DNA from 2 places in the Ralstonia psammae genome. Region 2 is predicted to be linked to the other one. Evidence: riboswitches for the same ligand, from Rfam matches in the RefSeq annotation. Region 2 holds a riboswitch; the other holds the start of a gene.
What was found. Region 2 has a riboswitch for glycine ahead of gcvT (glycine cleavage system aminomethyltransferase GcvT). Riboswitches for the same ligand answer to the same signal wherever they lie in the genome.

Region 1 (15,663 bases), on a different contig from region 2:
TGTTGAACTGGTCGGCAGGCATGTAGTGCGCCAGCGGCAAGAACACGGCGGCCGCCAGAATCTGCCCGGCTTGCACGCCTTGCAGCGTAAAGCTCGCGTAGAAGCCGCGCCGGCCAAACGGTGAGTGCTCCAGGATCATCGAGCTGGCGCCCGAGATTTCACCGGCCACGGCAAACCCCTGGATCAGGCGCATGATGACCAGCAGTGTCGGCGCCCACAGGCCGACTTGGTCATACGTCGGCAACAGGCCCACGCCGATGGTCGAAAAGCCCATCAGGAACATGCACCACAGCAGCACGTTCTTGCGCCCGTGCGTGTCGCCGAGATGGCCCAGAACGAACGCGCCGATCGGCCGCGCGACATAGCCCACGCCATAGGTGGCGAGCGAGGCGATGATCGCCGTCTTCGGGTCGCCCTTGGGGAAGAATATCTGCGGAAAGATCAGCGCCGCTGCGGTGGCGTAGATAAAGAAGTCGTAGTACTCGAGCGCCGAGCCGATCCAGCCGCTGGCGGCGGCTTTCTTCGACTGGTGCTTGCCCAGGGGCTCGTGGGCAGGGGCTGCGGTCATGGTTGTCTCCGGTTTTATCTGTGCGGCCTATCGTGCAATGCGTTCGATGAAGGGCCGTCTGTACACGCAACGCAGCGTAGTCCGCCGCCAGGGCGGGGCACAAGCGACTGTCGCTGGAAAGCGTTCGATAATCGCACAATATGGTGCGAATAACGAACGACTCAAGGGTTTCTCCGAGTCCGTAGGTGTGTCAACGCATGACGCCTTGGTGCAACGGACGTGCGTGGCGAGTTACAGCACACGCATGATCGAAAGTGCGGTGTCCTGCAGCACCTGCAGCACACGCTGCAAGGCGTGCTCGGTCGTTTCTGCGCCGACTTGCATGTTCACGCTCAACGCTGCGATCACGTTGCCATGACGGTCGCGCAGCGGTACCGCCACCCCGCGGACGCCAATCTGCAATTGCTGCTCGACCACGGCGTAGTCTTGCCGGTTGGCCTTGCGGATCTCATCGAGCAGCCGGTCGCGCTGCAGGATCGTATAGGGCGTATAGGGCGTCAGCACGCAGGTCTCCAACCAGGCCTGGACGGTCTGTTCGGGCAGCGCGGCCAGCATCATCACCCCCGCCGATGCGAGCGGCGCCGGAACGCGCGCCCCCAGCACGAAACCGGTGCTCATGACGCGGCTCGTGCTGGTGCGCGAGATGAACACCAGCTCCCACTCGTCGAGCACGCTGAGGTAGGCCACTTCGCCAACTGCGGCCGTGACCTGCTGCAGGAACGGCTGCACCGTGCGCGGCAGGCGTGCCGAATCGAAGTACGACCAGCCCACCTTCAGCACGCGCGGCGTCAGGCTGAATAGCGTGCCTTCGCTGGTGAGGTAGCCCAGGTGTTCAAGCGTCAGCAGGTAGCGGCGCGCGGCGGTGCGGGTGAGGCCGGTCAACTCGGCCGCCTGCGTGGGGGTTAGCCGCGGATGGTCATGGTCGAACGCTTCCAGGATGGCGAGCCCTTTTTCCAGCCCGGCGATCCAGTCGCGCCGGTTCAGCGGTTCCTTCGTCATGGCGATAACCCTAAAAACGAGCGATATGTGCGCACGATTGTACGATCATCGCACGTTGTTGCGCGAATGCCGCTTGTGAATGCACTGCGTGCCCACCTACGCTGCGGGCATCGTCAGACCAACGCATTGCCATGAATTCGCTCCGCGCAGCGCGCCATCCCAAATGCATTGCCACCGTGTGCCTGTCCGGCACGCTGCCTGAAAAGCTGGAAGCGGCGGCCGCTGCCGGCTTTGATGGCATCGAGATCTTCGAAAACGATCTGCTGAACTTCGACGGCTCGCCGGCCCGCGTGCGGCAGATGGCGGCAGACCTTGGGCTGGCGATCATGCTGTACCAGCCGTTCCGCGATTTCGAATCCATGCCGCGTGAGGCATTGGCCCGAAACCTTGCGCGCGCCGAGCGCAAGTTCGACGTGATGGCCGAGTTGGGTGTCGAGACGGTGCTGGTATGCAGCAACGTGCAGGACATCGCCATCGACGACCCGGCGCGCGCGGCAGACGATCTGCGCCAGATGGCAGAAGCAGGGGCGCGGCGCGGGTTGCGCGTCGGCTATGAGGCGCTTGCATGGGGGCGGCACACGCGGACGTGGCGCCAGGCCTGGCAGATCGTGCAGCAGGCTGACCATCCGGCGCTCGGGCTGATTCTCGACAGCTTCCATACGCTGTCGCTGGGCGATTCGCTGCAGGGGCTCCAGGAGGTACCTGCGGACAAGCTCTTCTTTGTGCAGTTTGCGGATGCGCCAAGGTTGTCGATGGACGTACTGTCCTGGAGCCGGCATCACCGTAACTTTCCGGGGCAGGGCGACCTGCCAGTGACGGACTTTGCACGCGATTTGCTTGCCGCTGGCTATGCCGGGCCGCTATCGCTGGAAGTCTTCAATGATGAATTCCGCTCTGCGCCCGCGCGGCTGACGGCGCTGGACGGCATGCGTTCGCTGCTCTGGCTGGAGTCCGAAGCGGGCGGTGCGGAACTGCCCGCCGCCGCTCAATTTGAAGGCGTGGATTTCCTGGAGTTTGCCGTGGATGCCGCGGCAGGGCGGGAGCTTGAAACGCGCCTGCGTGCGCTGGGTTTTGCCTGGGCCGGGCACCACCGCTCCAAGGCGGTTGACCTGTATCGGCAAGGCCGCGTCAACGTGATCCTGAATATGGAGCAGGACAGCGCGGCGTCCGAGCATTTCGAGCTGCACGGGCCCTCTGTCTGTGCGATCGGCCTGAAGGTGGACGATGCCGAGCGCGCCATGGCACGCGCACGTATGTTGTGCGCGCAGGAGTGGCGGGGGCCGGTGGGGCCTGCCGAACGCAGCATCCCCGCGCTGCGCGCCCCCGATGGCACGCTGCTCTATCTGATCGATGATCGCCAGGCCGATCGCAGCATTTATGAAAGCGATTTCGTTTTGCATCCTGGCGTGCAAGACGATGCAGCAGGTCTGGCATCGATCGACCACGTTGCGCAGGCGCTTCCCGCGCACCGGCTCGACAGCTTCGTGCTGTTCTACCGGGCCATTTTCGGCATGCAAGCCGAAGCCGTACAGGAGATTGCCGACCCGTACGGCCTGGTGAAAAGCCGGGCAATGGTGAGCCCCGACCGCAACGTACGGATTCCGCTCAACGTATCGGAAAGCGGGCGCACGGCCACCGGCCGGTTCATCGCCGCCTATGCGGGCTCGGGCGTGCATCACATTGCATTTCGCACTGACCGGCTGTTCGAAACCGTTGAAGCCATCGACCGCGGCGCGGCCCACCTGCAGCACGTGCCCGAGAACTACTACGACGACGTCGCAGCCCGGCTCGGGCTTGACGATGCGCTGCTCACCCGCCTGCACGACGACGGTCTGCTCTACGACCGCGACCCGCACGGCGATTTTCTGCACACCTACACCGAACCCTTTCGCGAGCGCTTTTTCTTCGAGCTTGTCCAGCGCAACGGCTACCTCGGCTACGGCGCGGCAAACGCTGCCGTGCGCATGGCCGTGCAGGCGCAACTGAGCCGCAGCAGCACCACGACGGCCGACCACTGAATCACGAGAACCTTGGCGCTCACGGTTGTGCGGCCGTGGGCGGTATCCACGCAACACCACGGCTGCGCGGGCAGCCGTCGCACATCCATACCCATCACATCAAAGAGGAGACAAGGGAGCCATGAACAAGACAATGATTGCCGCACTGGTGCTCGGAGCCACGAGCCTGCCAGCGGCTGCGCAAACCGCCGGCGGTGTCACGCTCTACGGGCTGATCGACACCACCGTCCGCTATAGCACGCACGAAAACGCGGCCGGCAACAGCAATCTGCAGATGATGGACGGCGTGCTGACCGGCAGCCGCTGGGGCTTGCGCGGCACGGAAGATCTGGGAGGCGGCACCAAGGCCATGTTTATTCTGGAATCGGGCTTCTTCCCCGATACCGGCGGTAGCCAGCAGGGCGGGCGTCTGTTCGGACGCACTGCGGTGGTCGGCCTGGAAGGCGACTACGGCAAGCTCTACCTGGGCCGGCAGTACACGCTGGCGCACGAGGTCTTGTCTTCGTACGAGGCAATGGCGTTTGCCAACAACTCCATTGTCGGCTATCAGGGTGGTAACTACACCGGCCTGCGCTACGACAACACGCTCAAATACATCAAGTCGTTCGGCGGCCTGCAACTTGCCGGCGCATGGACCTTTGGCGAAGCCGCGGGCAGCTTCAGCAAGAGTTCGGCCGGCGCGGGGTCGATCGTCTACAGCATGGGACCGGCGGAAGTGGGCGCGGTGTACCAGGTCACGCACGATGTGTCATCGGCGTTCTTCGGGGCAGTGCCGGCAGCCCTGGCCAGCAAGCAGACGGTCTGGGGCTTTGGTGGCAAGCTCGATACCTCGATCGCCACGTGGTACCTGGGCTATACGAACAGCCGTCTCGACGTGGCCGACTACAAGAACCAGGCCGCTTATGTGGGCGCGAAGGTGCCGATCTCCGGCGCACTGAGCTTCATCGGCACCGTGCAGTACGACTGGATGAAGCACCTCGACGCGAGCGGCAAGCGCCTGACCACTGCCGGCATGCTCGACTACGCCTTCAGCAAGCGCACCGACGTCTACGCCGAAGTTGACTACACCCGCCTGCAGGGCGCCTGGATTGCGCTGAACAGCGCGACCACGTTCAGCAACTCGGGCAACACGTATGGCAACAACTCGCGCCTGGGTGTCATGCTGGGCGTGCGGCACAAGTTCTGACCGCTTTGGTCGTTCTCGCAATGAAAAAGCTCGCCAGAGTCTTGGCGAGCTTTTTCTCTTGCTGCGATCAATGCACCGGGCAGTCGCGCGCGATCACGTCGCCCACCATCGCGGCCGTGGCGCCGGACAGCGTCCAGCCCAGGTGCCCGTGGCCCGTGTTGTAGAACACGCGTGCATGCCGCCCACGGCCGACGCGCGGCATCATGTCCGGCATCATCGGGCGCAAGCCTGCCCATGGCACCACGCGCGACGTGTCAATAGCAAAGTTGCGGCGCGTCCAGGCCACCAGGGGTTCGATGCGATCCGCACGGATGTCGCGGTTGTAGCCGTTGAACTCTGCCGTGCCGGCCACGCGGAAGCGGCCAGTGCCCAGGCGGCTTGTCACGATCTTCGCGCTCTCATCGAGCAGGCTGACCCACGGCGCGCCTTGCACGCTGGCGTCGTCGTCCAGGTGCACGGTAATCGAATACCCCTTGACCGGATACACGTTGATGCGATCGCCCACCAATTGCGCGATCTGCCGGCTGCCCACGCCCGCGCACACGACCATCGCGTCGGCGGCAAGGTCCTGTACGACATTCGCCGCCTTGGTGGAAAGGCGGTCATCCAGTGTGGTCTGCAGCCGGAGGCGAACGCCGGCTTCAGTGGTTTCCACATCCCGCACATCCACGCCTTGCATGAAGCGAACGCCCCGCTTTGCGCAGGCCTGTGCGAGGCCGCGCGTGAACTTGTGGATGTCGCCGGTGGCGTCGGATTCGGTGAAGTAACCGCCGTAGTAGGTGCCGCGCAGTGTCGGCTCAATGGCAGCAATGTCTTCGGGGCTTACGGCGTGGCGCTCAAGCCCGCCGGCGACGAGCAGCGCGTTGGCCTTGCCTGCTGCCGCAAAGCTCGCCTTGTCGTGGTAGACGTGCAGAATGCCGCGTTTCTGCAGGTCGAAATCGATCTGCTCCCGTTCGGCCATCGCAAACAGGTGCTTGCGTGCCTCGATGGCCATGCGCGTGGTTTCGATGGTGTTGCGGCGGTAGTGCGCGATGCTGGCCACGAACTCGCCGATCCATGAGTACTTATGCCACGACGGCTTGGGATTGAGCAGCAGAGGGGCGTCGTTGCGCAGCATCCATTTGATGCCTTTGAGCAGCGTGCCGGTGCTGTTCCAGACTTCAGCGTTGCTGGCGGAAAGCTGCCCGCCGTTGGCGAACGAGGTTTCCATGGCCGGATACAGGTGGCGGTCGAGCACCGTGACCTGATAGCCGAGTTGCGAGAGCGTGTAAGCGGTGGTGACGCCGGAGATACCGGCGCCGACGATGACGATGTGCGTCATGGCGGTCCCTATGGAGTGATGTCATGACCGGACGATCCGGTCGGCTCACCCCATCTGTCTCGGGACCTGAGAGCTTGGGCGTCAGCAGCGCTGGCGCCTTCCCCTTCGGTGGGCGCGCGCGTGCACGCCTCTCTCCAGATTCGCAGTCGACGCCACAGTCCTTTTGCCTGAGAGTTTCCGGGGTGGTTGCTCCATCGGCGCCGGGCGTAGATTTCAGCCCGGTCTCTCCTGCGGCGTGTAGCAGCTGTCGTTGGTGCGCCAGCCGCGCCTGCATGCTGCCGGTGTCGGCAGCGGAGGGGAGTGTGTCACGGGTTGTGACGTTCGGCAAGTCGGGCTGACTCGGGGGAAACGGCTGGCGTGTCGTCTTTCAGGTCTACGCCACTGCGGCCAAGCGCCAGCGCGCCATTGAGCAGGAACACCAGCTTGGTCGCTGCCTGGTCATAGGTCAGCCCAGCCGGGCGCACATTCGAGATGCAGTTGCGCTCTGCATCGGTACGGCCGACGCGCGGCCCATGGGTCAGGTAGATGCCCAGGCTGTCAGGCGAACTTAAACCGGGCCGTTCGCCAATCAGCATCACCACCTGCCGCGCGTCGAGTAACGCGCCGATCTCGTCACCCAACGCCACACGGGATTGCTCGGCCACGACGACGGGCCCGATTGACCAATCCCTCGGCAGACGCTCACGCACGCGATGCAGGAGCGGAACACCGTGGCTCTGCGCGGCCAGCGCCGACAGCCCATCGGCAATCACGAAGACCACGTCGAATGGCTGCATGGCCCGCGCGGCTGCGAGCGTTGCCCGGCTGGCATCGTCAAGCTGGCGCCCAAGATCGGGGCGGCGCAGATACTGGGTGCGGTCTGCCGCCGCGCTGTGCACGGCGAGGGCAGTGAAGCCGCTTTGCGCTAGCGCCTCGGCCAGTGCTGCACGGTCTAGCGGCAAATGCACGGCATCGCGCGCCTGGGCATGCGCCACGCCAAAGGCGAGCACGGCGTCGGTCGTCTGACTGTTGCCGGCGCGGCCTAGCGCGATGCGTGCGTCGGTAAAGGCGCGCAGATGTGCCCAGGGGTTCGGCTGAACGAGGTTCTGTTTCGACATGTCCGGGTTTCTGACGGCGCTTATAGCGCCTGCGCCAGCTGTAGCAACGGTTGCCGCGCCGTGGGGTCTTGCAGGCGGCCAGCGGGGTCGACAATGCCCATGCTCTGCAACCACGCCTCGAACTCGGGTGCAGGCCGCAGGCCGAGCGTGTCGCGCAGATAGAGCGCGTCATGAAACGACGTGCTCTGGTAGTTCAGCATGATGTCGTCGGCGCCCGGCACGCCCATGATGAAATGGATGCCCGCCACGCCAAACAGCGTGAGCAGGGTATCCATGTCGTCCTGATCCGCTTCGGCGTGGTTGGTGTAGCAGACGTCGCAGCCCATTGGCAGGCCCAGCAGCTTGCCGCAGAAGTGGTCTTCCAACCCGGCGCGGATGATCTGCTTGCCGTCGTAGAGGTACTCCGGGCCGATGAAACCGACCACCGTATTGACCAGCAATGGCGAAAACGCCCGCGCCACCGCATAGGCACGTGCTTCCATGGTTTGCTGATCGACGCCGTGATGCGCATTGGCCGACAACGCGCTGCCCTGGCCGGTCTCGAAATACATCACGTTGTTGCCGACCGTACCGCGCGCCAGGCTCTGCGCAGCATCATGCGCCTCGTCCAGCAAGGCGAGGCTGATGCCGAATCCCGCATTGGCCTGTTCGCTGCCCGCCACGGACTGGAACACCAAGTCCACCGGCGCGCCCTGGTCGATGGCGCGCACGGTGTTGGTCACGTGGGTCAGCACGCACGACTGCGTGGGAATGGCGTAGCGATTGCGCAGCTCATCGATCAATTGCAGCAGGGAAACGATGGCGCCGAGGTTGTCGCCGGCAGGGTTGACGCCGATGGTCGCATCGCCGCAGCCGTAAAGCAGGCCATCGATGATCGACGCGGCAATGCCTTTGGGGTCGTCCGTCGGATGGTTGGGCTGCAACCGGACCGACAACCGGCCCGGCAAGCCGATGGTGTTGCGAAAGCGTGTGACCACGCGGCACTTGCGGGCCACGGCAATCAGATCCTGATTGCGCATCAGCTTGCTGACCGCAGCCGCCATTTCGGGCGTGATGCCGGGCGCGACGCTTGCCAGTGTCTGGCTGTCGGTCTCATGCAGAAGCAGCCAGTTGCGGAATTCGCCCACGGTGAGCGAGGCGATCGGCCCGAAGGCCTGGGCGTCGTGCCGATCGAGAATCAGGCGCGTGATCTCATCCTCTTCATACGGCACCAGCGCTTCGTTGAGGAACACTGACAGCGGCACATCCGCCAGCGCCATGCGCGCGGCCATGCGTTCGGCTTCGCTGGCGGCGGCCAGGCCGGCCAGGTAGTCCCCCGATCGCGCGGGGCTGGCCTTGGCCAATAGCGTTTTTAGATCGTTGAATACATGGCGCTGTGCGCCAATGGTGTAAGCAAAGTGCATGATGGGATACGCGTGGGAAGCCAGCGAGGTGACCGCGATGCCTATCGTGCCACTTTAGCCGCCATCGACGCCGATCGTCCGCTGCGATGGTGTCTTCGCAGACGGGGCCAATCAATCTTCAGTGCCATCGTGAGATTTCGGCCCTATCAGGGACGGCCGTTTTGATGCCACAGAGGCAATGTTCTAATACGAATCTCTCAAACGTCGATATCTCATTGCCAATGACCGCCTCCGCCACACCGTCCCGCATACGTCAGGCGGGCTCTGCCATGGAAGTGTTGGCGGTCTTTCTCAAGCTGGGCCTGACCAGCTTCGGTGGGCCGGTCGCACATATCGGCTATTTCCGACGTGAATTTGTGGAGCGCCGCCGCTGGCTGGACGATGCAACATTCACCGACCTCGTTGGGCTGTGTCAGTTTCTGCCGGGGCCTGCCAGCAGCCAGGTCGGATTTTCCGTCGGTCTGCTTCGGGCCGGATGGCGCGGTGGGTTGGCGGCATGGTGTGGCTTTACGCTGCCTTCGGTTGCGCTGCTGCTGGCCTTTGCGATGGTCGCGCCGGGCCTGGGCGGCCCGCTTGGCAGTGGCTTGATCCACGGTTTGAAGCTGGTTGCGGTTGCAGTGGTGGCGCAGGCCGTGTGGGACATGGCGCGCAAGCTTTGTCCTGACTGGCAGCGCGCAGCCATTGCGTTGATCAGCGTCGCCGTGCTCAGCGCGTTGACGACCGTGTACGCGCAACTCGTCGTGATTGTGCTCGGTGCCCTGCTGGGGCTGGCGTTGTGCCGATCATCCTGGCCGGCTGGCGGAGGTCCGAGGGCAGGGCACGGCGCCGCATTCCGCGTGTCTCACGTGGCCAGCATCGTCAGCCTGGTGCTCTTCTGCGCGCTGCTGTTCGGGCTTCCGGTTGTGACGGATCTCCATCCATGGAGGCCCGCGAGCGTGTTCGACGCATTCTATCGTTCGGGCGCGCTGGTTTTCGGGGGCGGGCACGTCGTGCTTCCGTTGCTGGAACAGCAGACGGTCGCGACCGGTTGGGTCGCGTCGAACGATTTTCTGGCGGGCTATGGTGCCGCGCAAGCCGTGCCGGGGCCGCTATTCACCTTCGCCGCTTTCCTCGGCTGGACGATGGGCCCGGGGATCAATCACTGGGCCGGCGCCGCGCTTGCAACGGTGGGCATTTTTCTACCGGGCTTGCTGCTGGTCATCGCGGCGCTGCCTTACTGGCAGGCATTGCGCGCGCGGCCTTCCATGGCAGCGTTGCTGGCTGGCGTGAATGCGGCAGTGGTTGGGTTGCTGGCGTTTGCGCTTTACACGCCGGTCTGGACAAGCGCCGTGCGGTCATGGCGCGATTTTGCTGTCGCTGCGATTGCGTTCCTGCTGCTGACGCGATGGAAAACGCCACCCCTGGTTGTGGTGGCGTTCTGTGCGGCAGCGGGAATGGTTGCCGCCGTGCTGGTTTGAATCAGGGCAGGGGCGTCATTCGTCCATCAGCCGAACCCTGACCTTCTTGCCTTTCACCGTGCCGGCGTTGAGCTTGCGCAGCGCGTCGCGTGCGACGCCGCGCTCGACCGCGACGTAGGTCGAGAATTCGGTCACGTTGATCTTGCCGATCTGGTCGCCGCGAAAGCCTGCATCGCCGGTCAACGCGCCGAGCACATCGCCGGGGCGGATCTTCTCCTTGCGTCCGCCGAGAATCTGCAGCGTTTCCATGGGCGGCAGCAGCGGTGCGTCGTTGCCGGTATCAAGCTCGTCGAGCGGATGCCATTCGACCTCGCGGCCCAGCGCCTGCTCGATGTTGCCGACTCGCCCCATCTCGTCCATGCTCGCGAGGCTCAGCGCCCAGCCGTTCTCGTCGGCGCGGCCCGTGCGGCCAATCCGATGGACGTGCACTTCGGGGTCGGGCGTCACGTCAACGTTGATCACCGCTTCGAGCTGTGCGATGTCGAGCCCGCGCGCGGCAACGTCGGTCGCGACGAGCACCGAGCAACTGCGGTTCGCGAACTGGATCAAGACCTGATCGCGCTCGCGCTGCTCGAGTTCGCCATGCAGCGCGAGGGCGTGGATTCCCTGTGCGCGCAGCACATCGAGCAGGTCGCGGCATTGCTGCTTCGTGTTGCAGAACGCGAGCGTGCTGACCGGCCGGTAGTGCTTGAGCAGCAGCCCGACCGCATGCAGACGCTTGTTGTCGGGCACCTCGTAGAAGCGCTGGCGGATCTTGCTGTCGTCGTGGCGCTCTTCGAGCTTCACTTCCTTTGGATTGCGCAGAATCCGCTGGCTCAGCTTCGCAATGCCTTCCGGGTACGTCGCCGAGAACAGCAGCGTCTGCCGGTCGGGCGGGCACTGGCGCACGACCGTCGCAATGTCGTCGAAGAAGCCCATGTCGAGCATGCGGTCGGCTTCGTCGAGTACGAGCGTCTTCAGTGCACCGAGCGCGAGATTGCCGCGCTCCAGATGGTCCATGATGCGCCCCGGCGTGCCGACGATGACATGCGCGCCGTGCTCAAGGCTTGCCGCCTGCGGACGCATCGGCGTGCCGCCGCAGAGCGTCAGCACCTTCACGTTTTCTTCGGCGCGCGCCAGCCGGCGGATTTCCTGCGCGACCTGGTCGGCAAGTTCGCGCGTGGGGCAGAGCACCATCGCCTGCACGTCGAAGCTGCGCGCATCGAGCTGTGCGAGCAGGGCGAGCGCAAACGCTGCGGTCTTTCCGCTGCCCGTTTTTGCCTGCGCGATCAGATCATGGCCCGCAAGTGCGATAGGCAGGCTCGCAGCCTGGATCGGCGTCATGTCGGTGTAGCCGAGCTGTGCAAGATTCGCGAGCACGGCGGGGGCGAGCGCTAGGGTGCTGAATGGCATGCTGGTCGGTTCGATGGTCATGTTGTTGCGCTGAGTCACTTGTTCGGCTTGCCTTCGAGTTGTTCGTAGACGACGGTGCCGTCGTCAGCCTCGAAGCGTTCGACATAGTTGCGCGCGCCGCATAGCGCACAGCGGAACAGCGGCCCTTGGCCCTCATCCTTGATGACAACGTCGGACAGTTCCCACTGCGTGCCGCAGCTCTGGTTTATGCAAGTGAACACGATTTTCTCTGATGGATTCTTTGTTGCGCCTCGATGACGAGGCAGGTGGTCCAGGGCCACGCCCTTGATCGGGCGCAGTGCGCCGCTGTCGATCTCAATGCAATACCTCAGCCGGAAATGGCCTTGCTGCGCCATTCGTAGGGGATTGCGCTGCCCTTGTTTATTCGGAAACTGACGTATTTTGCCGGGTCAGGCCAGCAGAGACGCTCAAGCCGTGAACCAAAAGAACGCGTGTGGGGCATGTCAGTCAAGGCCAGCGCGAATCGATCGATGAGACGCTCGCGCCGTTTTTACCATGCAAACACTCGGTTTGGGGCGAACAGGTGGTGATTACGTCTCGTCTCGAGGGGATAGCCTCATGCGCGATGTCGCATACCGGGCAGGGTCCACGCCGAGCGCCCCATGCATTCTGTTGTTGCAACAGATTTGTGGGTGCACCGTTGGGTGCGATGGAGAGGTATCCGATGTTGCAGGCCGCCACGGTTTCCCCGCCGGACTCTAACACACCCCTATAGGTCCGTGACGCGCCGCCCGGTCACCGCATTCCTTTTGGGAGCAGCCGATGGTGTCGGTTCTGTGAAACCGCCTAGAGTCCGCACTCTTGTCTCGGTTTGAGATGTATCAAGTCCATGCCCTGGCCGCTGGCATCTAATGGGTTGCACATTCGCAATCGTTTGACGCCCCGACCATGCGCACCGCCGCCGTGCCGTCTTCGCCGACAGCAGAGCAGATTGATTTGCCGTTTCACGCCGCCCTTGCCCGCGCATCGAATTCGCTGTCGCTTGCATCAATGGAACTGGCGTTGCTCGATTGGGCACTGCACTTGGCCGTTTCGCCCGGCAAGTGGCTGGATCTGTGCCGCTTGGCGCTGACGCAGGCCGAACAACTCGAGCGTTACATCCGCAGCTGCATGGCGTCCGGCCCCCAGGAGGTGTGTCTTTGCGTCCAGCCGCCGGCCCACGACCGTCGTTTCTCGGCCGAGGAGTGGCGCCTGTGGCCGTTCAACGTGCTGCACCAAGCCTTCCTGTTGACCGAGCAGTGGTGGGAGGCGGCCACGCACGGCGTTTGGGGTGTCGCCAAGCATCATGAGGACGTGGTTGCCTTCGCTGCACGTCAATGGCTCGACATGATGTCGCCAGGCAACCAACTGGCAACCAACCCGATTGTCCTGCGGCAGACCTTCGAGCAGCACGGCAGCAATCTCGTGCGCGGCGCGCTCAATGCGCTTGACGATCTGGAGCGCTCCATGAGCGGCGCGCCGGCTGCCGGTACCGAACGCTTCATGGTGGGCCGTGACGTGGCCATAACACCCGGCAAGGTGGTCCTGCGCAACCGCCTGATCGAGCTGATCCAGTACACGCCGGCCACGCGCAAGGTTCAAGCCGAGCCCATCCTGATCGTGCCGGCATGGATCATGAAGTACTACATCCTGGATCTGTCGCCGCAGAACTCGCTGATCCGCTATCTGGTAGAGCAGGGCCATACCGTGTTCTGCATCTCCTGGAAGAACCCGGACGAGGCGGATCGCGACCTCGACATGGATGACTACCTCAAGCTCGGTGTTTTCGCCGCGCTCGATGCCGTCAATGCCATCGTGCCGGGCCAGCGCGTACACGCTACCGGTTACTGCCTCGGAGGTACGTTGCTGGCCATTGCCGCTGCTGCCATGGCGCGCGATGGCGATGCACGGCTGGCGTCCATGACGCTCTTTGCCGCGCAGACAGACTTCTGCGAGCCGGGCGAGCTGGGCCTGTTCATCGACGAGGCGCAGGTCAGTCTGCTTGAAGCGCAGATGGAGCAGACCGGCTATTTGCGCGCCAGCCAGATGGCCGGAGCCTTCCAGATGCTTCGGTCGTACGACTTGCTGTGGTCGCGCGTGGTGGGGGAATACCTGCTGGGCGATCGTGCACCCATGAACGATCTGATGGCCTGGAACGCCGATGCCACGCGCATGCCCGCGCGCATGCACAGCCAGTACCTGCGGCACCTGTTCCTGAACGACGACCTGAGTGAGGGCCGCTACCCCGTCAACGGCAAGCCGGTGGCCTTGAACGATATCGACCTGCCCATCTTCGTGGTGGGCACGTTGACCGACCACGTGGCGCCATGGCGCTCGGTCTACAAGCTGCATCACCTGACCGAGGCGGAGCTGACGTTCGTGTTGACAAGCGGCGGCCATAACGCAGGCATCGTCAGCCCGCCGGCCAACTCGCATCGGCGGTTTCAGATGCAGACACGCCACGTTGGCGAGACATCGGCGGCGCCCGATGACTGGCTGGCATCGGCACCCACCACCGATGGTTCGTGGTGGCCGTCATGGCATGCATGGCTGGTTGCGCATGCATCGGGCTCGACACTGGTTGAACCGCCGAAGATGGGGCCCCCCGGACTGCCGCCACTGGCCGATGCGCCCGGCACCTACGTGCTGGAGGCATAGATGGGTGTGCTGAAGCAACTCCGGGCGTGTGGCGGGTACGCCGGCGCGCGTATGGCCGCCATGGCAGCCACCGCCACTGCGCTGGCGCTGTCGGGTTGCATCTCGATGGCGCCGCCTTACGAGGCACCCGCGCTGCCCGTGGCCCAGCACTACGACGGCGACGATGGCCGCGATGGCCTGTCAGCCTCCGCCACCGGCTGGCGGGCGTACTTTACCGACAAGCGCCTGCAGGCGTTGATTGCGCAGGCGCTGGAGAACAACCGCGACCTCCGCACTGCCGTGCTGCGTGTGGAAGAAGCGCGTGCTGCGTTTGGCATCCAGCGGGCGGAGACATTTCCACATCTCAATGCACAGGCCGGCATCAACCGGCTGAGCATTCCGGCAGATCTGAGCCCCTTCGGCATGCCGATGCGTGTAAGTCAGTACCAGGTGGGTGCCGGTGTCTCCAGTTGGGAGATCGACTTTTGGGGGCGTGTGCGCAACCTCAACGACGCCGCGCTGGAAAGCTACGTGGCTTCCGACGCCGCGCGCCGTGCGGTGGCGCTTGGGCTGATCGCGCAGGCGGCTGACAGCTACCTGGTGCTGCGTGAACTGGACGAGCGCATCGTGCTGGCACAGCAGACCGTGGACAGCCGCACCGAGACACTGCGCATCTTCTCGCGCCGTGTGGCGGTGGGGGCGACTTCACGATTGACTCAAACACAGGTCGAGACGCTGCTGACCCAGGCGCAGGCACTGCTGACGCAATTGCAGCAGGCACGCGACGCACAGGCGCACGGCCTGGCGTTGCTCGTCGGTAAGCCCATCGACCTGCCACGGGTAGCCGAGCCGCTTGACGAGCACCGCATGCTGGCCGAGCTGCGCGCAGGCCTGCCTTCCGATCTGCTGACGCAGCGCCCGGACATTGCTGCCGCAGAGCACCGGCTGCGTGCCGCGCACGCCAGCATTGGCGCGGCACGTGCGGCGTTCTTCCCCCGCGTGGCGCTGACCGGCGCTTACGGCACGATCGGCCCGGAACTGGGCAATCTGTTTGCACCCGGCACGCGCGCCTGGGTTTTTGCGCCGAGCATCAGCCTCCCGCTGTTTGAGGGCGGCAAGCTGCGCAGCAACCTCGACCTGGCAGAAGCCCGCCGAGACCTTGCCGTCGCCGGCTACGAGAAGACCGTGCAGAGCGCTTTTCGCGACGTGTCCGACGCGCTCTCCGCACGCAAGTGGCTGGCCGAACAGCTGGGCATCGCTCAGGCCGCACTGGCAGCGCAGACCGAACGTGCTCGGTTGTCGCAACTGCGCTTCGACGCCGGAGCGTCGACGTTCCTGGAGGTGCTCGACGCCCAGCGCGATCTGCTGGCCGCGCAGCAGCAACTGGTGCAGGTGCGCCGCGCGCTTCTCTCTAGCCGCGTTGGTTTGTATGCGGCGTTGGGCGGCGGCGCGCAGGCCGTCGAATCCGCATCCGATCCGCAACCCCATCTGAGCCTGACGCCGCCCCCGCGCGTATCGGGCGGAACATCGGGCCGAACAACACCATGATCACGACTCCCCAACAACGATGGATTGCCTTGCTGGC
Region 2 (15,663 bases):
TGTCCGCAGGACGGCATGCGCACCGCGCTGCAGTTGACCGCAGGTGCCGGCACGGAAATCGACACCGATGCGCGTCGCGCGCTGCTGGCGCCGTTCGATGCGCTGACGGACTGGGCACGCAAGCAGGCGCCTGAACTGGCCGCGCTGTGCGAACGCCTGGCCGCGGCCTCGGCCACCGGCGCTACAGCCACGCTGCCGGGCCCGACGGGCGAGCGCAATACCTACACGCTGTTGCCGCGCGAAGCGGTGCTGTGCGTGGCGGCCGATCCGGCGGACTGGTTGCGGCAGTTGGCAGCTGTGCTGGCCGTCGGAAGCGTGGCCGTCGTGCAGGAAAACCCTGCCATCGAAGCGGTACTTCGGGGCTTGCCGGCGGCAGTACAATCGCGCGTCCGTGTGGTCGGGTCGACCGACGAAGCGGTTTTTGATGCGGTGCTGCACCACGGCGATTCGGACCATCTGCGCGCCATCAGTGAAGGATTGGCACGACGTGCCGGCCCCATCGTGGGCGTGCAAGGCCTGCCGCATGGCGGGGAAGGGCTGGCGCTGGAGCGCCTGCTGATCGAGCGTTCGCTGTCGGTCAATACGGCCGCGGCGGGTGGCAACGCCAGCCTGATGACCATCGGCTGACGGGGAGCACGAGCAGGATTCGCGGTTCCATTCGCACGACGGGTGCGGATGGAATGCGAAGCGGGAGGAGGGCGACGGTGATCCCGTCGCGCTATTGATCCAAATTGCGTTTGAACTAGGAGACGCACAAATGAAATTGAAGCAACTGTGGGTGGCCGCAGCACTGTGCGCGCTGGGTAGCGCCGCATCGGCCCAGGAAGTCATCAAGCTGGGCTTTGCTGCCCCGATGTCGGGTCCGCAAGCGCAATACGGCACGGACATGAAGAACGGCGCGACCCTGGCCATTGAAGAGTTCAATGCCACCAAGCCGAAGATCGCCGGCAAGGACGTCAAGTTCCAGCTCATGGCGGAAGATGACCAGGCTGACCCGAAGACCGGTACGGCAGTCGCGCAGAAGCTGGTGGACAGCGGCATCAAGGGCATGCTCGGCCACTTCAATTCGGGGACCAGCATCCCGGCGTCGCGCGTGTACAACCAGGCCGGCATCGCGCAGATCGCCATGGCGACCGCGCCGGAATACACCAAGCAAGGCTACAAGACGACGTTCCGCATGATGACGTCCGACACCCAGCAGGGTTCGGTGGTCGGCACGTTCGCCGTCAAGAAGCTGGGCTACAAGAACATCGCCATCGTGGATGACCGCACGGCCTATGGCCAAGGTCTGGCCGACGAGTTCGAGAAGGCTGCCAAGGCCGCCGGCGCCACCATCGTGCGTCGCGAATTCACCAACGACAAGGCCAGCGACTTCAAGGCCATCCTCACGCAGATCAAGAGCAAGAACCCGGACGCCGTGTTCTACGGTGGCGCCGAAGGCCAATCGGCGCCGCTGCTCAAGCAGATGCGCGAGCTGGGCATGAAGTCCACGCTGATGTCGGGCGAAATGTCCAAGACCGACGACTTCATCAAGCTGGCCGGCCCGCAAGCGGCGGAAGGCATGGTGGCATCGCTGGCCGGTCTGCCGCTGGAGCAGATGCCGGGCGGCGCTGGCTACAAGGCCCGCTATGAGAAGCGTTTCGGCACGCCGGTGCAGACGTACTCGCCGTACGCCTACGACGGTGCGATGGCCCTGATGAAGGCGATGGTGGCTGCGGGTTCGTCCGACCCGGCCAAGTATCTGCCGATCCTGGCTGCCACCAACACGCAAGGCGTGACCGCCAAGCACTACGCCTATGACGACAAGGGCGACCTGAAGGACGGCGGTATCACCGTCTACAAGGTCACCGGCGGCAAGTGGACGCCGCTGGAGAGCGTGGGCGGCAAGTAATCCGACCGGCTCTCAGCCATTTGCAGTATGAAAACCGCCCTCCGGGGCGGTTTTTCTTTGCCCGCGGCCGGCAACTCCAAACGCAGAGTTGTCGCCTTCTGCATCGAAAATCATCGATCTATTATTAAATATCGTGTAACGCGACTCTAACGCGTGTCAGTGCTTGGCTGACTTTCCCAAATGGGGGCTTCGGGTACCATGTCGCCCATGACAGGACTTCACGATCTCTTCCCTTCGTGGCCGCCCGCACCCGGCGGCCTTTTCTGGATCGGGCTGGCGCTGGTTGGCGCGGCGTTGTGCGGCGAGTTTGCGCGCGCGGCGCTCAAGCTGCCGCGCATCGTCGGCTATGCGGTAGCGGGGCTGGTGGCCGGCGTGCTTGGCCGCCCGCTCATCGACGCCGACATGCTCGAGCAGACCCACATCCTGATCGAGATGGCGCTGGCGTTGGCACTGTTCGAACTGGGGCATCGGCTCTCGTTCGAGTGGCTGCGTGCCAATCGTTGGCTGCTGCTCACAAGCGGCTTCGAGAGCCTGCTGACCTGGGGCTTGGTCACCTGGGTGTTGCAGCTGTTTGGCGTGGCGACGCCGGTGGCGGTGGCCGCAGGCGCCATCGCAGTGGCCACGTCCCCCACGGTGCTCCTGCAACTCAAGAACGAACTGCGCGCCGAAGGCCAGGTGACCGAACGGTTGCTATCGCTGGGCGCGCTCAACAGCATCTACGCAAGCGTACTGGTGCCGCTGACCGCTGGCTGGCTGCATAGCGAATACGGTCACTGGGCGGCGGCGCTGATCCACCCGCTGTATCTGCTGGCAGGCTCCGTGCTTCTGGCCTGGGTGGTCGGTAAGGTGGGCCATGCGCTGTATCACCGCATGGCGGGTGACGATCACTACGCGTTCCTGGTGCTGGTGGGCCTGGTGCTGTTCGCACTGGCGATGGCCAAGCTGCTCAAGCTGTCGGTGCCGCTCACGCTGCTGCTGGCAGGGGTGGTGTTCAAGCACCAGGACGATCATCCGCGTGTGTGGCCGTCGCACTTCGGCAGCGCGGGCAGCATCTTGATCGTGGTGATGATCGTATCGCTCGGCTTGCCGCTCAAGGCGTCGGACTGGGCGATCGGCGGTGTGGCGGCGGTGGCGCTGGTGCTGTCGCGCTTCATTGCCAAACTGGCGGCCACGACGGCGCTGGGTTCGTTCTCGGGCCTGTCGATGCGGCAGAGCATCGCGCTGGGCCTGGCGCTTGGGCCCATGTCCGGACTGTCATGGTTGCTGATGCACGATACGGCGGCGTTGTATCCGCAAACCGGCGGCCCGCTGGCGGCCATCATTTTATGCACGCTGGCGATCCAGCAGATTGCCGCTCCGATCCTGACCGCGCGCTCACTGCGCTGGGCAGGTGAGGTGCGACAAGACGAAGGGAGGCACTGAGCCCCATGTCCCTCGAACCATTCTCGAAATCCGAAGCCCTCACGTTTGGCGTCGAGCTGGAATTGCAGCTCGTCAATCGCCATGACTACGACCTTGCCTCGGCGTCGCCCGACTTGCTGCGTATGCTCAAGGGCAAGGAATACCCCGGCGACATCAAGCCGGAGATCACCGATTCGATGATCGAGATTTCCACCGGCATCTGCCACAGCCACGATGAAGCGCTCTGGCAGTTGCGCGAAATGCGCGACCGCATGGCTGACGCTGCCACGGCGCTGAACATCGGCATCTGCGGCGGCGGCACGCATCCGTTCCAGCAGTGGAGCCAGCGCCAGATTTCGCAATCGCCGCGCTATCAGTACATCTCGGATCTGTACGGTTACCTCGCCAAGCAGTTCACGGTATTCGGCCAACATGTGCACCTGGGCTGCCCGAATCCGGACGATGCGCTGTACCTGCTGCACGCCATGTCGCGCTACGTGCCGCACTTCATAGCGCTGGCCGCGTCATCGCCGTTTGTGCAGGGCGTGGATACGGGGTTTGCTTCCGCACGCATGAATTCGGTCAGCGCCTTCCCGCTGTCGGGCCGCGCGCCTTTCGTGCTCACGTGGGATGCCTTCATCGCGTATTTCAACAAGATGCACGCCACGGGCGTGATCGAAAGCATGAAGGACTTCTACTGGGACATCCGCCCCAAGCCCGAGTACGGCACGATCGAAGTCCGCGTGATGGACACCCCGCTGAGCGTCGAACGCGCGGCCGCCATCGCCGCTTATATCCAGGCGCTGGGACGCTGGCTGCTCCTCGATCGCCCGTTCGTCCCCGTGGAAGACGACTACCTCGTCTACACCTTCAATCGCTTCCAGGCATGCCGCTTCGGGCTGGCTGGCGAATACGTCGACCCGGCCACGGGCAACCGTGGTGCGCTGGTCGATCACATCCTGGAGACAACCAAAGTGCTGTCGGCACATGCCGACGCGCTGTCGTCCGAAGGCGCGCTCGAAATGGTGCGGGAAATGGTGCAAGCGCGCGACTCGGATGCCGAATGGATCCGCGCGGCACAACGTGAAACCCGCAACCTGCACGAAACGGTGCGACGCGGTTGCGGGCGCTGGACGCAGGCCGCAACGCAGCCTGCATAATCGACGGCCGCCGGGGAACGGTCAGTCTTTGCGTGCCGCTTCCGGTGCTTCCAGCCGGCGCTGCATGAACACGAGGTCGAGCCACTGGCCGTGCTTGATGGCGGCCTCGGGCATGCGGCCCACTTCCTTGAAGCCCAGCTTTTCGTGCATGCGGATCGAACCCGCATTGGCGCCGTCGATGGCGCCCACCATCAGATGCTTGCCCAGCGCTGCAGCACGCTCGCACAGCGCTTCGACCAGCGTGCTTCCCAGCCCCTTGCCGCGCCAGTCGCGGTGAATGTGTACCGAGTGCTCGACGGTGGTGCGGAAGCCCGGGTACGGCCGGAAATCCCCAAATGATGCGACGCCTGCGACTTGCCCGTCATCATCGGCCACCAGCACCGGATACCCCTGCGTGGCGCGCAACGCCAGCCACGCGGTGCGGTCTTCCAGCGTGACCGGTGTTTCGGTGTAGATCGCGTTGGAGGTGGCGATCACATCGTTGTAGATGGCGAGGATGGCCGGCAGGTCGGCTTGCGTTGCGTCGCGCAGCAGCATGGTCGGGCGTGGTTATCGAGCGTCAGTGAGTCGGGCGCACCGCCAGCACGCGGCGCGCAAACGCCCAGCATACCAAGGCGAATACGATTAGCCCAAGCCATTGCGCCGTGCCTTCAAACGAAGCGCCCACGATCGCCAGCGGGGCATCCTTGCCCGTGGCCCCGATGACGGCCGCCATCAGCACACCCACCAGGCTTTCGCCCACGATCAGGCCCGACGCCAACAGGACGCCGTGGCGGTTCGGCACCTCTGCATAGCGCTCGTACGGCACGCCGGCAGCCTGCGCACGCCTGGCGAGAATCTTCTCGATGATCCACGCCAGCACTGCACCGGTCACCAGTACCGTACTGATGGTCGGCGGCAGGTAGATGCCGATGCCCACCGCCAGCACCGGCAGCCGGGCGACGCCACCACGCTGCTTGAGCGCCCAGTCGACAGCGATCAGCAGCACGCCGATGACGACGCCGGCAATCACCATGTTCCATTCCAGCTGGTGCGTGAAGATGCCGGTGGCGATGGCCGTCATGAGCGTCGCCTGTGGCGCGGAAAGCGCCTGCGCTGCATCCATGCCGGCACGCGGCAGGGCGCCCGGAAAGCCATATGCGTTGTACAGCAGCTCCAGCACCGGCGAGATGACCGCGGCACCCGCCACGCAGCCGATCAGCAGCGCCACCTGCTGGCGCCACGGCGTGGCTCCGACCAGCCAGCCGGTCTTCAGATCCTGCAGGTTGTCGTTGGAGATGGTCGCCACGGCCACCACGGCCGACGTTGTGAAGATCGCCAGCGCAATGCCCAGCTTGCTCGCTTCCGGCGAACCGACGATGCCGTTGTCCGCGCCGATGGCCAACAGCAGCAGCGACACCAAGGTGATGGCGATGATGCCGATGCCCGAAATCGGACTCGACGACGAGCCGATCAGCCCGGCCATGTAGCCGCACGCCGCCGCCACCAGAAAGCCGAACACCACCGCAAAGATCACCGCGCAGGTGATCAACGTCCAGCGCGAGCCGGCCGACAGCATGGTCGGCGCCAGGAATGCAGCAAAGGTGATCACCAGCACCACGACCATAGCCAGCGTGACCAGCAGAATCCAGTGCGGCGCCATGTCTTGCTCAGTGCGCTGCGCGCCGTCGGCCTTCGGGCGCAGGCTGCCGAACGAGCGTTTCACGCCGTGCACCACCGGGCCGATCAGCGTGCCCAGCGTCCACACGGCCGCCACCGCAATGACGCCTGCACCGATAAAGCGCACCTGCGTGCGCCACACATCCGTGCCGAACGCCGAGAGTGCCTTGCCCGCCGGCATCGGCGTGATGGAGGTCAGATACGGCACGGCGATGCCCCAGGCGATGACCAGGCCCACCAGCATGGCCAGACCAGCCACCAGGCCGATCAGATAGCCCGCGCCCAGCAGTGCCGTTGAGAAGCCCAGAGGCAGGCGCACCACTGCGACACCCGCTGCGAACCACCAGCTCGCCCCTTCCCCCAGCAGGCGCAGGCCGCTGGTTGCAGACGCCACGATGGCCGCAACGATGCCGCCCGCGGTCAGATCGCGCATGCCGGTAGCAGCAGGCACCGCGTCGCCATCGGCGGCGGCTTCACCGTCCGCAGACTGGCCACTGCCCACGCGCAGGATTTCCGCCGCCGCCACGCCTTCGGGATAAGGCAGGTCACTCTGCACCACCATCGCGTGACGCAGCGGAATCGTGAACACCACGCCCAGCATGCCGCCCGCCATGCAGACACCAAACGTTTGCCAAAACGGGAAACCTTGCCAGTGTCCGATCATCACCAGGCCGGGCAGGATGAAGATGATGGACGACAGCGTCCCGGCCGCAGACGCCTGCGTCTGCACCATGTTGTTCTCGAGGATGTTCGTGCCACCGAGCATGCGCAGCACCGCCATCGAAATGACCGCTGCCGGAATCGCCGAAGAAAAGGTCAGGCCGACTTTCAGGCCGAGGTACACGTTTGAAGCGGTAAAGATCACGGTGATGAGGGCACCGAGGACCATGCCGCGTAGCGTTAACTCCGGCAGGTTGGCTGCCCGAATGTGCTTGGAAGGATGAGGGGATTGCATCCAGCGGGTCTCCAAAGAGGGTTCCTGTGGCGCGGATTATAGGAGTGGACGGGGGCGGGGGCTTGTGCGTTTTCTTTGGTGCGGCCTCTAGATTTGTTGTTTGTGGTGCATCCCTTGTTTCATCCCCGGCAGGGTACGAAAGGGGGGTGCCCCCCCCCCAACGCAAAAACCAAAAATCAGCACTCCACAATATTCACCGCCAACCCACCCCGCGCCGTTTCCTTGTACTTGGTCTTCATATCCGCCCCCGTCTCTCGCATCGTCTTGATGACGGAATCCAGCGAAACATAGTGCGTGCCGTCCCCACGCAACGCCATACGCGCCGCATTCACCGCCTTCACAGACGCCATCGCATTGCGCTCAATGCACGGAATCTGCACGAGCCCGCCAACCGGGTCGCACGTCAGGCCAAGGTTGTGCTCCATGCCGATTTCGGCGGCGTTCTCCACCTGCGCTGGGGTGCCACCCTGCACCGCTGCCAGTGCACCCGCTGCCATCGAACACGCCACGCCCACTTCTCCCTGGCAGCCGACTTCCGCACCCGAGATCGATGCATTCATCTTGTAGAGCATGCCGATTGCGCCGGCGGTCAGCAGGAAGTCCACCACGCCGTTGTCGTTCGCGCCGGGCACGAAGCGGTCGTAGTAATGCAGCACGGCCGGGATGATGCCCGCTGCGCCGTTGGTCGGGGCCGTGACGACGCGCCCGCCCGCAGCGTTTTCTTCGTTCACGGCAATCGCATACAGGTTCACCCAGTCGATCACCGACAGCGGATCGGACAGCGTGCGTTCGGCCTGCACCGTGAGCCGTGAATGCAACTCGGCCGCGCGGCGGCGCACGTGGAACGGGCCCGGCAGTTCGCCTTCGGTGCGGCAGCCGCGCGTCACGCACGCCTGCATCACGTGCCAGATGTTGAGCAGGCCGGCGCGCACCTCGGCTTCGGTACGCCACGTCAGTTCGTTTTCCAGCATCAACCGGGCGATGGATTTGCCCGTCGATGTGCACATCGCCAGCAGTTCCTTGCCGCTGCGGAACGGGTGCGGCAACTGATCATGCGCGGCGAGCACCTGCGTGTTGGGTGCACCGGCCGTGACGACAAAGCCGCCGCCCACCGACAGGTAGCGCGCCTCGCGCAGCCGTTCGCCGGCGGCGTCGAAGGCGTGGAACTTCATGCCGTTCGGGTGCTCGGCCATCGCCTCGCGGCGGTAGAAGGCGATGTGCTCCTTCTCGGTAAAGCGCACCGCGTGACGGCCCAGCAGCGACAGCGATTGCGATGCGCGCAACTCAGCGAGCTTGGCATCGATGGTGTCGGGGTCGATGGTGTCCGGCGCCTCGCCCATCAGGCCGAGGATGACGCCGCGGTCTGTGCCGTGGCCCTTGCCGGTGGCGCCAAGCGAGCCATACAGCTCGACGCGCACGCTGGCGACTTGCGGCATCAGCCCATCGGCTTCGAGGCCGGAGGCGAACATCAGCGCGGCGCGCATTGGCCCGACAGTGTGCGAGCTGGATGGACCGATGCCGATCTTGAAGAGGTCGAAAACAGAAACAGCCATGAGGTAAGGCTCCGGGGGCGTTTTGCAAAAGGAGGCGGGTCGGCTTGTGGCCGCCCGCGCACGGGGTGTTCAGATGCAAACGGCCGCCCCGTGGTGCGAGGCGGCCGCCTGAGGTGCAGCGCGACGGCAATCGCGCTTGGGTCGCCGGTTTTAGTCCTGCGCGTACTCGCTCATCGGCACGCAGGCGCAGAACAGGTTGCGGTCGCCGTAGACATTGTCGGCGCGGCCAACCGGAGGCCAGTACTTGCGCGCGCGCAGCGATGCGACGGGGTAGGCGGCCTGCTCACGCGTGTACTTGTGCGACCAGTCATCGGCCATCACCACAGCAGCGGTGTGCGGGGCGTGCTTGAGCGGGTTGTCCTCGCGGTCGAATTCGCCCGAGATCACCTTGTCGACTTCTGCGCGGATGGCGATCATCGCGTCGATGAAGCGGTCGAGTTCAACCTTCGGCTCGCTCTCGGTCGGCTCGATCATCAGCGTGCCCGGCACCGGGAAGCTCATCGTCGGTGCGTGGAAGCCGAAGTCCATCAGGCGCTTGGCGATGTCTTCGTTGCTGATGCCCGATTCCTTCTGCAGCGGACGGATGTCGAGAATGCACTCGTGTGCCACGAGGTCGTGCGCGCCCGTGTACAGCACCGGGTAGTACGGCGCAAGCCGCTTGGCCACGTAGTTGGCCGACAGGATGGCCGTCTCGGTGGCGGCGGTCAGGCCGGCCGCGCCCATCATGGCGATGTACATCCACGAAATCGGCAGGATCGACGCCGAGCCGAACGCCGCTGCGGAGACGTTGCCGATGTTCTGGCTGGCATCTTCACCCGAAGCCGCGCGGCCGGGCAGGAACGGTGCGAGGTGCGCACCCACGGCCACCGGACCGACGCCCGGGCCACCGCCGCCGTGCGGGATGCAGAACGTCTTGTGCAGGTTCAGGTGCGAGACGTCGCCGCCGAAGTGGCCCGGCGCGGCGGTGCCGACCATGGCGTTCATGTTCGCGCCATCCACGTACACCTGGCCGCCGTGGCTATGCACGATTTCGCAGACACGCTTGACGCCTTCCTCGAACACGCCATGCGTGGACGGGTAGGTGATCATGATGGCCGCGAGGTTCTTGCTGTGCTCGGCGGCCTTCTTTTCCAGGTCGGCCAGATCCACGTTGCCACGCTCATCGCAGGCCACGACGACGACCTGCATGCCGGCCATCTGTGCCGACGCGGGGTTCGTACCGTGCGCCGACGATGGGATCAGGCACACGTTGCGGTGCGCTTCGCCACGGCTGGCGTGGTACGCGTGGATGATCAGCAGGCCGGCGTATTCACCTTGCGAGCCGGCGTTCGGCTGCAGGCTGATGGCGGCGTAGCCGGTGGCTGCGCACAGCATCTGTTCGAGCTGGTCGATCATTTCGCGGTAGCCGACGGTCTGGTCGGCGGGGGCGAACGGGTGGATGTTCGCGAACTCGGGCCACGTCACCGGCAGCATTTCGGCGGTGGCGTTGAGCTTCATCGTGCACGAGCCCAGCGGGATCATCGTGCGGTCCAGCGCGAGGTCCTTGTCGGCGAGGCTGCGCAGGTAGCGCAGCATTTCGTGCTCGGAGTGGTGCGCGTTGAACACCGGGTGCGTCAGGTACGCGCTCTGGCGCACGAGCGAGGCCGGATACGCGTCGGCAACGCCCGCTTCGGTCTTGTCGAAGTCCGGTGCGGCAGCGTGGGCGGCGTGCGCGAAGACTTCCCACAGCGCAACGACATCCGCGCGCGTGACCGTCTCGTCCAGCGAGATGCCCAGGCGAGTCTCGTCGATCTGGCGCAGGTTGATGCCGTGCGCCTGCGCAGCGATGTGCAGGTTGGCGGTGCGCGGGCCGGTGGCGACCGTGAGCGTGTCGAAGAAGGCGTCGGCTTCCAACGTGTAGCCGATCGCGCGCAGGCCGGCGGCCAGCGTGGCGGTCAGGCGGTGTACGCGCTGGGCGATGCGCTTGAGGCCTTGCGGGCCGTGGTAGACGGCGTACATCGACGCCATCACGCCCAGCAGCACCTGCGCGGTACAGATGTTCGAGGTGGCCTTCTCGCGGCGGATGTGCTGCTCGCGCGTTTGCAGCGCGAGGCGGTAGGCGGGGTTGCCCTGCGCATCGACCGTCACGCCGACGAGGCGGCCCGGCATGGAACGCTTGAACGCATCGCGCACGGCCATGTAGCCGGCGTGCGGGCCGCCGAAACCGAAAGGCACGCCAAAGCGCTGCGTGTTGCCGATCACGACGTCGGCACCCCATTCGCCCGGCGCGGCCAGCAGCGTGAGCGCCAGCAGGTCAGCCGCCGCAACGACCAGACCGCCGGCAGCGTGCACGGCGTCGGTCAGCGCCTGGTACGTCGACAGATCACCCAGCAGTGCACCGTTGGCGCCCGGGTATTGCAGCAGCACACCGAACGCGTCGTGCTTGGCAGCGTCGGCCGCCGGCCCCGTCACCACTTGCACGCCGATCGGCTCAGCGCGCGTGCGCACGACTTCCAGCGTTTGCGGCAGCACGTCGTCCGCCACGAAAAACACGGTCGACTTCGACTTGCCAATGCGCTGCAGCAGCGTCATCGCTTCAGCGGCGGCGGTCGCTTCATCCAGCATCGATGCATTGGCGATGTCCATTGCCGTCAGGTCGATCACCATCTGCTGGAAATTCAGCATCGCTTCCAGGCGGCCCTGCGAGATCTCCGGCTGATACGGCGTGTAAGCCGTGTACCAGGCGGGATTTTCGAGGATGTTGCGCAGGATGACGCCCGGCGTGTGCGTGCCGTAGTAGCCCTGGCCGATCAGGCTCTTGGCCACGCGGTTCTGCCCCGCGATGCCGCGCAGCTTGGCGAGCGCCGCTTCTTCGGTCAGAGGCTGCGTGAATTCGCCCAGCGGCATGCCGTCCTGGCGGCGGATGGCCGGCGGGATCACGGCGTCGATCAGCGCGGCGCGGCTGGCGTAGCCGAGCGCGGCCAGCATCTGGGCCTGCTCGTCGGCCGATGGACCGATGTGGCGGTGCGCGAAGGCGTCGCGCGCCTCCAGGTCAGCCAGGGTGGGGCGTTCGGCGGCAAGCGCCGAGGAAGCGGGGTGCGGAGCGTTCATGGCAAGGGCTCGAAATTCAGGCAAAAGCCGATGCGCGGCGCAGGTCAGGGCACGCGCATCGGCCGGAGGACCGGCTTAGCCGATCTTGGCTTCGTAATCAGCGGCCGACATCAGGGCGTTCACGTCGTCGGCGTTGGTCGGCTTGATCTTGAACAGCCAAGCCTCGTAGGCGCCTTCGTTCACGGATTCCGGTGCGCCGGCGGCATCGGCGTTGTTGGCGACAATCTCGCCAGCCACCGGGGCGAAGATATCGGAAGCGGCTTTGACCGATTCCACCACTGCAATCGCTTCGTCCTTGGCGACGGCGCGGCCGGCTTCCGGCAGCTCCAGGAAGACGATGTCGCCGAGCTGCTCCTGTGCGAAGTCGGTAATGCCGATGGTCAGCGTGCCGTCGGCTTCAACGCGGATCCACTCGTCGTGTTCGGTGTACTTCAGATCGGCGGGGACGTTGCTCATGAAAGGTTTCTCCGGAAGATTGGTATTGGGGGATGCAGAATCGGGGTTCAGCTGACCAGCGCCTTGCCATTGCGCACGAACGGCAGTTTAACCACAGTCGCGGTCAACTTGCGGTCGCGAATTTCGACCTGTACGTCAGTGCCGATGGCCACGTCCTTGGGCAGGCGCGCAAGGGCAATGGAGAGCGACAGGCTTGGGCTGAAGGTGCCGCTGGTGATCTCGCCGTCACCGGCGGCAGTGATGACCTTCTGGTGGGCGCGCAGCACGCCGCCCTTGTCGCGCAGGATCAGGCCGACGAACTGGTCGCGCTGGCCGCCGGCTTGCAGCGCGGCCTTGCCGGTGAAGTCGCGTTCGCTTTGCAGGTCGACGGTCCAGGCGAGCCCGGCATCCAGCGGCGAAACGTGTTCGTCCATGTCCTGGCCGTAGAGGTTCATGCCGGCTTCCAGGCGCAGCGTGTCACGCGCGCCGAGGCCCGCCGGGCGCACGCCGGCGTGCAGCAGGCGCTCCCACACACCGGCAATCTGCGCGGCCGGCACGACCAGCTCGAAGCCGTCTTCACCGGTATAGCCGGTACGGGCCACCATGATCTCGCCCACGTTTTCCACGGCGACGAAGCCGGCGTTGAACGGCTTGAGCGCCTCGCCCACAGCCTGCGTGCCGGGCAGTGCGGCGTAGGTCTTGGCGCGCGCGTTCGGGCCTTGCACGGCCAGGATGCCCAGCGGCTCGGCGCCCGCGTTGTTGTCTGAGCGGCGCGGCGTGATGGTCACGTCGGTGCCGGCGGCTGCGTTCTGCGCGACGATCCATTCCAGGTCCGTCGGTGCGGTGCCGGCGTTGACCACCAGGCGGAACCAGTCTTCGCGGAAGAAATAGACGATCAGGTCGTCGATCACGCCGCCCTTGGGGTTGAGCATGCAGGTGTAGAGCGCCTTGCCCGGCGTCTGCAGCTTGTCGACGTTGTTGGCGATCAGCCCGCGCAGGAAGTCGCGCACGCGTGCACCGGTGAGGTCCACCACGCACATGTGCGAGACGTCGAAGACGCCGGCGTCTTGCCGCACGGCATGGTGTTCTTCGATCTGGGAGCCGTAGTTGACGGGCATGTCCCAGCCGCCAAAGTCGACCATGCGGGCGCCCAGCGAGCGGTGGATGGCATTGAGCGGCGTGTGTTGGAGCGTCATGGAATCTCTCGGCTGATGGCGCCGCCGTGGCCAGGCGCAGCGCATTGAACGGGGACCAGAAAAGCAAAAAGGCCACCCGCGCAGCCTGATCCCTCATGGTGACGCCATGAAGATCATCAGCTGCGCAGATGGCCCCTCTGTCCTTGGTACCTGAGAGATTGCGAAGCGGGGCGCATAGCGGTGCGCGCCGTTCGTGAGCCCCTTCGGTGGGCGCCCGCAGTGGTCGTGCGGCGCCAGCTCTCCAGAGTGCGGTCGGACGCATGTCCGCCGATCCGCCCGGTCCTGGATGCCTGAGAGTTTTCGGGTGCTACCCCTTCGGCGGTGCCTGGCCGTGTACGGCGGGCACGCTCTCCCGGATGGATGGGCGGAATTTACGGAAGGGGGGCTGGATTGTCAATTGGGGCCGGCCGGTGCGCCCCGCCGGGCGCAAAAGACGACGGCCACACCTCATGCCGGTGTGGCCGATGCGCGGGTTGCCGGAAAGCCGGTGCTTACTTGCCGATCTGGCGGCTCACCTGGTTTTCCTGCTGGTTCAGTGTGCGCTGTTCCTGCTTGGTGATGTGCCCACCGTTTTGTGAAGCCATGTCGCGCTCTTCCTGGCGAATCTGACGGTCTTCCTTGTGCAGCTGGCGGGCCTGGCCCTTGGTGATCTCGCCTTCCTTCACTTCATTGTGGATGCGCTTGTTCTGGTTGGCGAGGCGGTGGTTGACCTCGGCGCGGCGCGGGTGGTCCTTCTGCCATTGCGTCTGGGCAAAGGCGCCGGTGGTAGCAGACAGGGCGACGGCGCTGATGGCCAGGGCTTTGACGATGCGGTTCATGGTGCGTTCTCCGGTGGGCGGCCGACCGATTCAGCCGCTGTCCTGTCCATAACGGCCTGCCGCGCATGGTCGCTTACGGCGGTCGTGTAACGGCGCGTAAGCGGTGTAACGGCCCGGGGTAAAGCGAGGGGCGCAAACGAGTGCGCGTGACGCAACGAGTCTGGCGTGCCACGCGCAGTGGCACAGGACACGAGATCCAGGTGCTGTATCGACCACAAACAAGAAGGGGGCCTCGGCCAACCAAGCCCATGCGCCCTCAAGGCAACGCGAGGAACTAGCCGCTTACCAACCGTAGCCCGCTGCCACACCCACGTTGTATTCCGTGCCGCCGGCAGTGGAGCCGCCAATCGTCACGTTTGCGCGCGAGCCGATCTTGCGCTGGTAACCGATGGCCAGCGCGGTCTGGCCGCGATACAGCCCGGTGCCGATGGCCATACGGTTCTCAGTCTGCAGGCCGGCCACGCTGGCCACCATGGTCGACATGGCGGCGTTCATGGCACCCAGGCGGTTCATGCGGCTGTCCATCTGGTCGAAGCGCTGGTTGACCTGGCTTTGCAGGGTGTCGATCTGCCCCTGCACGCCCGCGACCTTGTCGTTCATCTGCTTGACGTTGACCGCGTCGGTGTCCTGCACGCCAGCCATGACGTTGGTGATCTGGCGCTCGCTGCCCTGCGAGCCGACCGACACCGTGTTGTCACGATCGGCCACCGAGTTGTTGCCCAGCGACACGCTGTTCGTGGCGTTGGCCTGCGCGTTCGCGCCCACCGCCGTGCTATTGGTGCCGCTGGCCACCGAGTTGCTGCCCGTGGCGGCGGCTTCGGTCTTCGTATCGGTGTCGTTTCCGTTGCCGTCGAGCATGTTCGCGCTCTGGTCGCCTTGCTCCAGGGTGTTCACGCGGGTGTCGAGGTTGGCCAGTGCGTCGCCCACGTTGTTGTACTGCTGGCCTCCGATGAAGTGGTACGACGGTGCGGTCCATACGCCATTGGTGAGGCTGGCGCCACCGCCCAGCGCGCCTGCCACGCGCTGGTAGCTGGCGTTGAGCTGGCTGCCCGTCACGGCGTCCTTGCTGCCGTCGGCGATGCTGCCGTCCGTCAGATTGGTCAGCTTGGTGCCGTTTGCGCCGCCCAGCGTGGCGGATTCCTTCGAGGCGTCGTCGTAGGTCACCACGCTGGCCACCGTGCCATCGGGGTTGACCATGCCGGCCTTCATCAGTTGGCGCAGATTGACGGCGTCGGTGTCGTCCGTGCCGTCGGCCACGTTCTTGATCTGCGTGGCGCTGCCGCCCTTGTTCAGCGTCAGCGTGCCCTTGGAGGCGTCGTCGTACTGAACGGCGCTGGATTGCAGTGCCGCCACCTTGTTGTCCACGCTCTTGAGCTGGCCAACGTTGGCCGCGTCCGTGTCGGCCGTGCCAGCCGTCACGTTGGTCAGCTTGCGGGTGATAGCGTTGCCGGAGGCATCCTTGCCGCCCAGGCTGATCTGCGTGCCGGCGCCGTCCCCGTCGATGG

Region 1: linked by a shared signal. The riboswitch ahead of R2N16_RS07000 (D-amino acid dehydrogenase) and the one ahead of gcvT (glycine cleavage system aminomethyltransferase GcvT) in region 2 are both predicted to bind glycine.

Annotation. Positions count from the first base shown of each region.
Region 1 is NZ_CATZBU010000003.1:31,955-47,617, reverse strand. It holds gene R2N16_RS07020 (MFS transporter) at 1-568, opposite strand, end outside; gene R2N16_RS07015 (IclR family transcriptional regulator domain-containing protein) at 800-1,567, opposite strand; gene R2N16_RS07010 (bifunctional sugar phosphate isomerase/epimerase/4-hydroxyphenylpyruvate dioxygenase family protein) at 1,699-3,585, shown strand; gene R2N16_RS07005 (porin) at 3,707-4,771, shown strand; gene R2N16_RS07000 (D-amino acid dehydrogenase) at 4,839-6,092, opposite strand; glycine riboswitch at 6,238-6,333, opposite strand; gene eutC (ethanolamine ammonia-lyase subunit EutC) at 6,398-7,189, opposite strand; gene R2N16_RS06990 (ethanolamine ammonia-lyase subunit EutB) at 7,210-8,592, opposite strand; gene chrA (chromate efflux transporter) at 8,814-10,049, shown strand; gene dbpA (ATP-dependent RNA helicase DbpA) at 10,065-11,462, opposite strand; gene R2N16_RS06975 (hypothetical protein) at 11,477-11,662, opposite strand; gene R2N16_RS06970 (PHA/PHB synthase family protein) at 12,351-14,099, shown strand; gene R2N16_RS06965 (efflux transporter outer membrane subunit) at 14,100-15,626, shown strand; gene R2N16_RS06960 (HlyD family secretion protein) at 15,623-15,663, shown strand, end outside.
Region 2 is NZ_CATZBU010000005.1:242,941-258,603, forward strand. It holds gene putA (trifunctional transcriptional regulator/proline dehydrogenase/L-glutamate gamma-semialdehyde dehydrogenase) at 1-627, shown strand, start outside; gene R2N16_RS13270 (branched-chain amino acid ABC transporter substrate-binding protein) at 758-1,891, shown strand; gene R2N16_RS13275 (cation:proton antiporter) at 2,090-3,313, shown strand; gene R2N16_RS13280 (YbdK family carboxylate-amine ligase) at 3,319-4,452, shown strand; gene R2N16_RS13285 (GNAT family N-acetyltransferase) at 4,474-4,989, opposite strand; gene R2N16_RS13290 (OPT family oligopeptide transporter) at 5,012-7,066, opposite strand; gene R2N16_RS13295 (L-serine ammonia-lyase) at 7,243-8,619, opposite strand; gene gcvP (aminomethyl-transferring glycine dehydrogenase) at 8,770-11,709, opposite strand; gene gcvH (glycine cleavage system protein GcvH) at 11,785-12,165, opposite strand; gene gcvT (glycine cleavage system aminomethyltransferase GcvT) at 12,213-13,340, opposite strand; glycine riboswitch at 13,468-13,595, opposite strand; glycine riboswitch at 13,608-13,705, opposite strand; gene R2N16_RS13315 (hypothetical protein) at 13,832-14,158, opposite strand; gene R2N16_RS13320 (YadA-like family protein) at 14,441-15,663, opposite strand, start outside.